Regions from separate parts of the Sodalis praecaptivus genome, predicted to be linked through region 1. Evidence: predicted binding sites of a transcription regulator. Region 1 holds the regulator's gene; the other holds the start of a gene.

Region 1 (4,212 bases):
TCAACACTATTAAGGTCTCATCATGTCAGCACAACATCCAATTATTGCGGTTACCGGCTCCAGCGGCGCCGGGACCACGACCACCAGCCTGGCTTTTCGCAAAATCTTTCAACAGTTGAACATTCGCGCCGCGGAGTTGGAAGGCGATAGCTTTCACCACTTCACCCGGCCGGAAATGGATTTAGCCATTCGTAAAGCGCGCGATTTAGGTCGGCACGTGAGTTATTTCGGCCCGGATGCGAATAACTTCGATCTTCTGGAAAGAACATTTTATCACTATGGGGAAAGCGGACGCGGGCAGGCGCGCAAATATTTGCATACCTACGACGAAGCGGTTCCTTATAATCAGGTCCCCGGCACCTTTACCCCCTGGCAGCCCCTGCCGGAGCCTACCGACGTCCTATTCTACGAGGGGCTGCACGGCGGCGTTGTGACCGAGCATAATGACGTTGCGCGGCACGTGGATTTGCTGGTGGGGGTGGTGCCGATAGTCAATCTGGAGTGGATCCAGAAATTGGTGCGCGATACCAACGAGCGGGGCCACTCCCGCGAAGCGGTCATGGATTCCGTGGTGCGATCCATGGAAGATTATATCAATTTTATCACGCCGCAATTTTCCCGTACCCATATCAACTTCCAGCGGGTGCCGACGGTGGACACCTCCAATCCGTTCGCCGCCAAAGCGATCCCGTCGCTGGACGAAAGCTTTGTGGTTATTCACTTCCGCGGCCTGGACGCCATGGATTTTCCCTATTTACTGGCGATGCTGCAGGGATCTTTTATTTCCAATATCAATACGCTGGTGGTGCCGGGCGGCAAAATGGGTCTGGCGATGGAATTGATCATGGCGCCGCTGGTCAAGCAATTGCTGGAAGGGAAACCGATTCGCTAAGCGGCTTGACGCGGGCGCCGCGCGCGGGAACGACGCGCGGCGCCAATCGGGTGGGGCATGATGCGGCTTAGCGCTGCGCCCCGACAGTCAAGCGCGCCCCGCGCGCTCAGTCGAGGTGACGTACCTCAAAGCTGTGGGTAATATTGGCGGCTTTCCCCAGCATCAGCGAGACCGAACAATACTTTTCCGCCGACAGCGCGACCGCGCGCTCGACGATCTTATCCGTCAAATCGCGGCCGGTGACGATAAAATGCAGATTGATTTGGGTAAACAGACGCGGCGCTTCCTCGCGGCGCGTTGAGGTTAACTTGACCTCACAGTCGCGCACATCGGCGCGGCCCTTTTGCAGAATCGAAACCACGTCAATAGCGCTACAGCCGCCGGCGGACATAAGCAGCATTTCCATTGGGCTTGGGGCCTTTTCGCCGCTGTTGCCATCCATGATAATCTGGTGGCCCGAGGCGGATTCGCCGATAAAAGACAGCCCTTCCACCCACTTTACTCGCGCTTGCATATCGTTAACTCCTGATAATATTCTTTGTGAAAGACTACCTTTTTGCCGCCAAACTGGCAATGTAACCGCAGATGCATCATGCTGAAGCGAGACAACACAAGACAGTCTCTTAAAGCTATGCTAAAAAACAAGGCAGGATCGAACTCACCGACAGTGAAAGAGCAAGAGAGCGATCGAAACGTCACCAACATTGGACCCTGATAAGTTCCCTTGCGAGGTTCCGTTTATGAACGGAATGACATCATAATAACACCTTACCTTACAGGGAATACGCCGTTCCTAAACAGGGCGGCGATGACAAAAGAGGATAACAGCGAATGGTTCTCGGCAAACCGCAAACAGACCCGACTCTCGAATGGTTCCTGTCTCATTGCCATATTCATAAGTATCCATCGAAGAGTACGTTGATTCACCAGGGTGAAAAGGCAGAAACGCTCTACTATATCGTCAAAGGCTCCGTCGCAGTGCTTATCAAGGACGAAGAAGGCAAGGAGATGATCCTCTCCTACCTCAATCAGGGCGATTTTATCGGCGAACTGGGGTTGTTTGAAGAGGGGCAGGAGCGCAGCGCATGGGTGCGGGCGAAAACGGCCTGCGAAGTGGCTGAGATATCCTACAAGAAATTTCGCCAGTTGATTCAGGTCAATCCCGACATTCTGATGCGCCTGTCTTCACAAATGGCCAGCCGCCTGCAGGTGACCTCAGAGAAAGTCGGCAACCTGGCTTTCCTGGATGTGACCGGGCGTATCGCGCAAACGTTACTGAATTTAGCCAAGCAGCCGGACGCCATGACTCACCCGGACGGTATGCAAATAAAAATCACCCGGCAGGAAATCGGCCAAATAGTTGGCTGTTCACGGGAAACGGTCGGCCGTATTTTGAAAATGCTTGAGGATCAAAATCTCATCTCTGCCCACGGAAAAACCATTGTCGTTTACGGAACCCGCTAATCCCCTTTCACCACGGGCATGGTCAGGACGGCCATGCCTCTTTAGCTGACTTATGTGGCGCAGACTCATCTACCACCCCGAAGTAAATTATGCCCTGCGGCAGACCATTGTGCTTTGCCTGCCGGTCGCCATCGGACTGATGTTCGGCAGCCTGCAGCAAGGTCTGCTGTTCTCGCTGGTACCCGCCTGTTGCAACATCGCCGGGCTTGATCAGCTCCATAAACGTTTCTTTAAGCGGCTGGTGGTCGGCGGCTCGCTGTTCGCCCTGAGCAGTATTTTTATCCAGCTGCTGTTGGCGCACGGCGTGCCGCTGCCGTTTGTCATGCTGGGGTTGGCGCTGCTGTTCGGCGTCAGCGGCGAAATCAGCCCGCTACACGGCCGCTTGCTGCCGGCATCGCTAATTGCCGCGGTATTTACCCTGGGGCTGACCGGCAATGTGCCGCTTTGGCTGCCGCCGCTGCTCTATCTGGCGGGGACTGCCTGGTATGGGCTGTTTAACGCGCTGTGGTTCCGGCTATGGCAAGAGCAGCCGATGCGCGAGGCGCTCAGTCTGCTCTACCGCGAACTGGCGGATTATATCGAAGCGAAGTACAGTTTGCTGACTCAGCACACCGATCCGGACAGTGCGCTACCGCCGCTGTTCGCCCGCCAGCAAAAGGTCATCGACCAGATTGCCCAAGTGTATCAGCAGTTGCATATGCTCTCGGCCAACCATCTCAGCCAGTACAAAAGACTGTTGCGCGCCTTCCAGGTCGCGTTGGATTTGCAAGAGCATATCGCGGTGAGTCTGCATCAGCCGGATGAAGTGCAAAAGCTGGTGCAGCAAAGCCACGCCGAGGCGGTGTTGCGCTACAACGCGCGTATCGTCGCCGCCCGGCTGCGCGTCCTGGCGGACGATATTCTCTATCACCGCCAACCTGACCGGTTTGCCGCGGATGCCGGCCTGTCGGCGCTGGAAAAAATTGCCCGCCACCATCCGGATAATCCGGTAGGCCAGTTCTGCTATTTCCATTTCAGCCGCATCTATCGCCTGTTGCGTTCCCAGCGCCCCCTCTATCGTCGCGATGTGATGGCGGATAATCAGCAGCGGTTGCCGTTCTGGCCGGCGCTGCGCAGTTATTGCTCCTTGAAATCGATGGCGCTGCGCAACGCCGCCCGCCTGGGCCTCATGCTGGCGATCGGCAGCAGTTTGGGCCTGGTGTTCAATCTGCCGAAACCTTACTGGATCCTGATGACCATCATGTTTGTCAGTCAGAATGGTTACAACGCGACCCGGGTGCGTATACAACATCGGGCGCTGGGTACCCTGGCGGGGCTGGTGATTGCCGCGGGTACGCTGCAACTAAAGATGGGCGACGGCGTCATCCTGAGCGGCATGCTGGTGGTGACTCTGGCCGGCTATTTGGTACTGCGCAAAAATTACGGTCTGGCGATGACCGGTATGACGGTGGTGACGGTGTATACCCTGCAATTGTTGTCGTTGAACGGCGCGCATTTCCTGCTGCCGCGGCTGGTGGATACCTTGATTGGCTGTATGCTGGCCTTTGGCGGCACGCTGTGGCTGTGGCCGCAATGGCAGAGCGGGCTGTTGCGCAAAAACGCCCATCAGGCGCTGGAGCGGGATCAGGAAGCGTTGCGGCTGCTGTTGCAGCCCGACCCCGGCGCGCCCGCGCTGGCTTATGCCCGCATGCGGGTCAACCAAGCGCACAATGCCTTGTTCACCTCCCTAAGCCAGGCGATGCAGGAGCCGGGGTTTAATTCCCGCTATCTGAGCGATATGCGCTTATGGGTCACCCATAGTCAGTTCATTGTCGAACACATCAACGCCATGACGACGCTGGCGCGCGATCACTATA
Region 2 (4,212 bases), 390 kb from region 1:
ATCAAACCTACGCCCAGCAGTCGATTCATTTCGACGATCAGGTGGATGTCGTGTTTGAAATGAAGCCGCAGCCTTAACCTTTTCGCCGCGCGGCGGGACAGCATCCTCGCCGCGGGTTCGGCAAGCGTTAAACCGGCGGGGCAGCATCCTCGCCGCGGGTTCGGCAAGCGTTAAACCGGCGGGGCAGCATTCTCGCCGCGGGTTCGGCAAGCGTTAAACCGGCGGGACAGCATTCTCGCCGCGGGTTCGGCAAGCGTTAACCGGCGGGGCAGCGTTCTCGCCGCGGGTTCGGCAAACGTTAAACCGGCGGGCAGCGTTCGGCAAGCGTGGAGCCGTTATCAATCCTGGCGCAGTACCTGATGACCGTGGTCTAGCAAGGCGTCGGTCACTTTACGCATCATACGGCTTTCCGGCGCAAATCGGTGCCAGTACAGCATGCGGCGCTGGTACAAGCCTGGCGTGAGATCGATAAGCTCCCGCTGCGCCAGTTCGCGCTCGATTTGCAAATGGGGGATCATGCAGCAGGTGGTGCCTTGACGCGCCAGCTGAACAAAGGCTTCCGAGGAATTCACGATATGGCACGGCACGCTGCCGGGTGAGAGATCGAAATTCTGCTGTAGGAAAGTCTGGTGCATATCGTCGAGATGATCGAACGCCACCGCGGGCGCCTTGAGCAGGGCGCTGCGGGTCACTCCGTTGGGAAAGTAACGGGCGGCGAACGACGGCGACGCGACGAACAGATAATCAAGCGCCCCCAGGCGGTCTACCAGACAGCTCGGCAGCGGCTGAGGCTGGATACTGACCGCACCCACTACCTCGCCACGGCGCAGCCGCTCCTGGGTGCGGGTTTCGTCTTCCACCTGCATATTCAACCGGATGGGGGAATCGCTCAGCACCGGCTTGAGCGCCGGCAGCAGCCAGGTTGCGAGACTATCGGCGTTGACCGCCAGCGACAGCAGCAGCGGGGTATCGCTGCCGGTATCGTTGCCCAGCCACTCTTCTTCCAGCAGCTCCACCTGATGCAGCAACGCCAAGAGTTTCTGCCCCTGCTCGGTGGGGCGGGGCGGGATGGTCCGCACCAGCAGCGGCTGGCCAAACAGGTTTTCCAACTGTTTTATACGCTGCGACACGGCCGACTGGGTAATACACAGTTTCTGTGCGGCGCGTTCAAAACCGCGCTCTCGTATTACGGCGTCAAGCGCCTGGAGCGTCCGATAATCCGGGCGTTTCATTCATCTTCCCCTGTCAGCATCATATCCCTGCACTATGCCATAGTTTTACACTATTGCGTGTGCAAAGTCTCGACCCTGCCGTACGGCCGTTCTTGGCCGAGGTTGTGGCAATATTCACGCCATTGCCGTCGAGTTTGCTTTATACTGGCCGCCACACAGGGTTACACAGGGCAGAAATAGACCATGACGCAGGATGAACTGAAAAAAGCGGTGGGCTGGGCCGCGCTGAAATATGTCCGGCCCGGCACGATCGTAGGCGTGGGGACCGGCTCTACCGCGGCGCATTTTATTGACGCGCTGGGGGCCGTCAGTCATCAAATCGAGGGGGCGGTTTCCAGCTCCGAGGCGTCGTCCGCTAAATTGAAGAGCCTGGGTATTCCTTTATTTGACCTTAACGATGTCGACGCTCTGGACATTTATGTCGATGGCGCCGATGAGATTAACGGCAGCATGCAGATGATCAAAGGCGGTGGCGCCGCGCTGACCCGCGAAAAAATCATCGCCGCCGTGGCACGCAAGTTCATCTGTATCGCCGATGCCAGTAAGCTGGTGGACGTGCTCGGCACGTTTCCGCTTCCGGTTGAGGTGATCCCCATGGCCCGCGGCTGGGTCGCCCGCGAACTGGTACGCCTGGGTGGTCAGCCGGTTTATCGCCAGGGCGTGGTGACCGATAACGGCAATATCATCCTGGATGTGCACAATCTGGCGATCCTGGATGCGGTGGCGCTTGAAGAGCAAATCAATAACATCCCCGGGGTCGTCACCGTTGGCCTGTTTGCGCGCCGCGGCGCTGATGTGGCGCTTATCGGCAGCGAACAGGGCGTCAAAATCATCGGCTAAACCGAAGGTCGGCGCGCGGTCTATCCGGTCGCCGCCGATGTTAATAAAAAACCGATAATATGTTTTATTTTTCTACCCTGAATTTAGTGATTAATTTCACATTTTTCACGCTTGCCTGCCGGAAATCTTCGCCTAATCCCCCCTGCTAGACGATTTATCCATAACGCGCCCTTATGGCTGTGTCTTATGCTGCACCTCCTGCGCCTATGCCGGTTGCCGCACCGGTAAATTTTGTTATTTTGTCGGAGTGCTGCGTGTCGCAGCCGCATCGTGAGCATCTTAAAGGGTCGGGAAATGGCAAAAGTATCGCTGGAAAAAGATAAGATTAAGTTTCTGTTGGTGGAAGGGGTACACCCCTCGGCGCTGGAAAATCTGCAACGCGCCGGTTACACCAATATTGAGTATCACAAAGGCGCATTGGACACCGAAACGCTGAAACACGCGATCCGCGACGCTCACTTTGTCGGCATTCGTTCCCGCACCCATCTGACGGAAGACGTTTTCGCCGTGGCAGAGAAACTGGTGGCGGTGGGGTGTTTTTGTATCGGCACCAATCAAGTGGATCTGCCGGCCGCGATGAAGCGTGGCGTCCCGGTCTTCAATGCGCCTTTCTCCAACACGCGCTCCGTGGCAGAAATGGTATTGGGGGAAATGCTGCTCATGATGCGTGGCATCCCTGAAGCTAACGCCCGGGCACACCGCGGTCAATGGAACAAACAGGCGCAGGGTAGCTACGAAGCGCGCGGTAAAAAACTGGGGATTGTCGGCTATGGCCATATCGGTACCCAACTAAGCATTCTTGCGGAAAGCCTGGGCATGCAGGTGTTCTTCTACGATATCGAAAGCAAGCTAACGCTGGGTAATGCCCAGCAGGTCGCTACGCTGGCCGAACTGCTGGGGATGAGCGATGTGGTGAGTCTGCATGTGCCGGATACGCTGTCGACGCGCAACATGATGGGCAAAACCGAGCTCGCGCAAATGAAAGCCGGCGCGCTGTTGATTAACGCCTCGCGTGGGACGGTGGTGGACATAGCGGCGCTGTGCGAGACGCTGGCCAGCAAGCATCTGGCCGGCGCGGCGATCGACGTTTTCCCGCAGGAGCCGGCGACCAATAGCGATCCGTTCACGTCGCCGCTGTGTGAATTTGACAATGTGATCCTGACGCCGCACATCGGCGGGTCAACTCAAGAAGCCCAAGAGAATATCGGCATCGAAGTGGCCGGCAAACTGGTGAAGTATTCCGATAACGGTTCCACTTTGTCGGCGGTCAATTTCCCCGAGGTGTCGCTGCCGGAGCACGGCGAACGCGTGAGCCGTTTGCTGCATATCCATGAAAATCGCCCCGGCGTGTTGACTCGGATCAACCAGATTTTCGCCGAGCAGGGGATCAACATCGCCGCGCAATATTTGCAGACGACGCCGGAAATCGGTTATGTGGTCATCGATGTGGAAACGGCGGCGGAAGATACCGCGCTGCAGCTGATGAAAGCGATACCGGGCACCATACGCGCCCGCTTGCTCTACTGAGGGCCGACAGGAATGCGCGGCGCGCGATGGCCCTCACCGCCGTGGGCGAAAGTCAGGTAAGCCCGGCGCAGGCAATGGCGGACACCGCCGGCGGCGGGAGTGGAGTAAGGTAAACCCGGCGCCTGCCCCTGTAGTCTCTCCTCGCCGGCGCCCATGTCGCGGGCGTGGCGCAGGCTTCAGCGCCACGGCCGATCTGGGTAACGAAGGGCAAAAACGGCGTCAGCCGGTTTTTTTCGCCCCGGCGTCATGCCAGCGCCAGTGGTGGGAGGGGGTAATAATTTCCGGAAGTCCAATATCCCACTCTTCCACCGGCAGCGGATCCGCTACCTGCTGACAATCGTGCGCCAGCCCGATAGGGTAAAAGCCCGCCAGTGGCCGCCAGTGCTGTAGCGTGCGGTCATAAAAGCCACCGCCCATGCCCAGGCGCTGCCCCTGCGCATCGAACGCCACCAGCGGCGTGAACAGCACATCCAGGCCGGCCAGCGGCAGTAGCGTAGTGATATCCAGCCGGGGCTCGCGGATGCGCAACCGGTTCAACACTAGCGGGGTGGTGGCGCTATAGCGCATAAACAGCAAGTGACCGGGGGTGAAAGGATGCAGTACCGGCAGATAA

What was found. Region 1 encodes CRP, which controls carbon source genes, mostly activating them, when cyclic AMP is high. Its sites were predicted from a motif close to ATGTGANNNNNNTCACAT; they were not measured.
Region 2: serA (phosphoglycerate dehydrogenase) is a predicted target of CRP. The motif match lies at 2,157-2,174, and genes of this name have one in related genera.

The regions. Positions count from the first base shown of each region.
Region 1 covers NZ_CP006569.1:455,906-460,117, reverse strand. Annotated here, with positions in the region: gene SANT_RS02040 (phosphoribulokinase) at 23-892, shown strand; gene SANT_RS02035 (OsmC family protein) at 999-1,406, opposite strand; gene crp (cAMP-activated global transcriptional regulator CRP) at 1,724-2,356, shown strand; gene SANT_RS02025 (YccS/YhfK family putative transporter) at 2,409-4,212, shown strand, end outside.
Region 2 covers NZ_CP006569.1:850,354-854,565, forward strand. Annotated here, with positions in the region: gene SANT_RS03865 (oxidative stress defense protein) at 1-77, shown strand, start outside; gene SANT_RS03870 (LysR family transcriptional regulator ArgP) at 339-1,232, opposite strand; gene rpiA (ribose-5-phosphate isomerase RpiA) at 1,416-2,072, shown strand; gene serA (phosphoglycerate dehydrogenase) at 2,367-3,599, shown strand; gene SANT_RS03885 (5-formyltetrahydrofolate cyclo-ligase) at 3,819-4,212, opposite strand, start outside.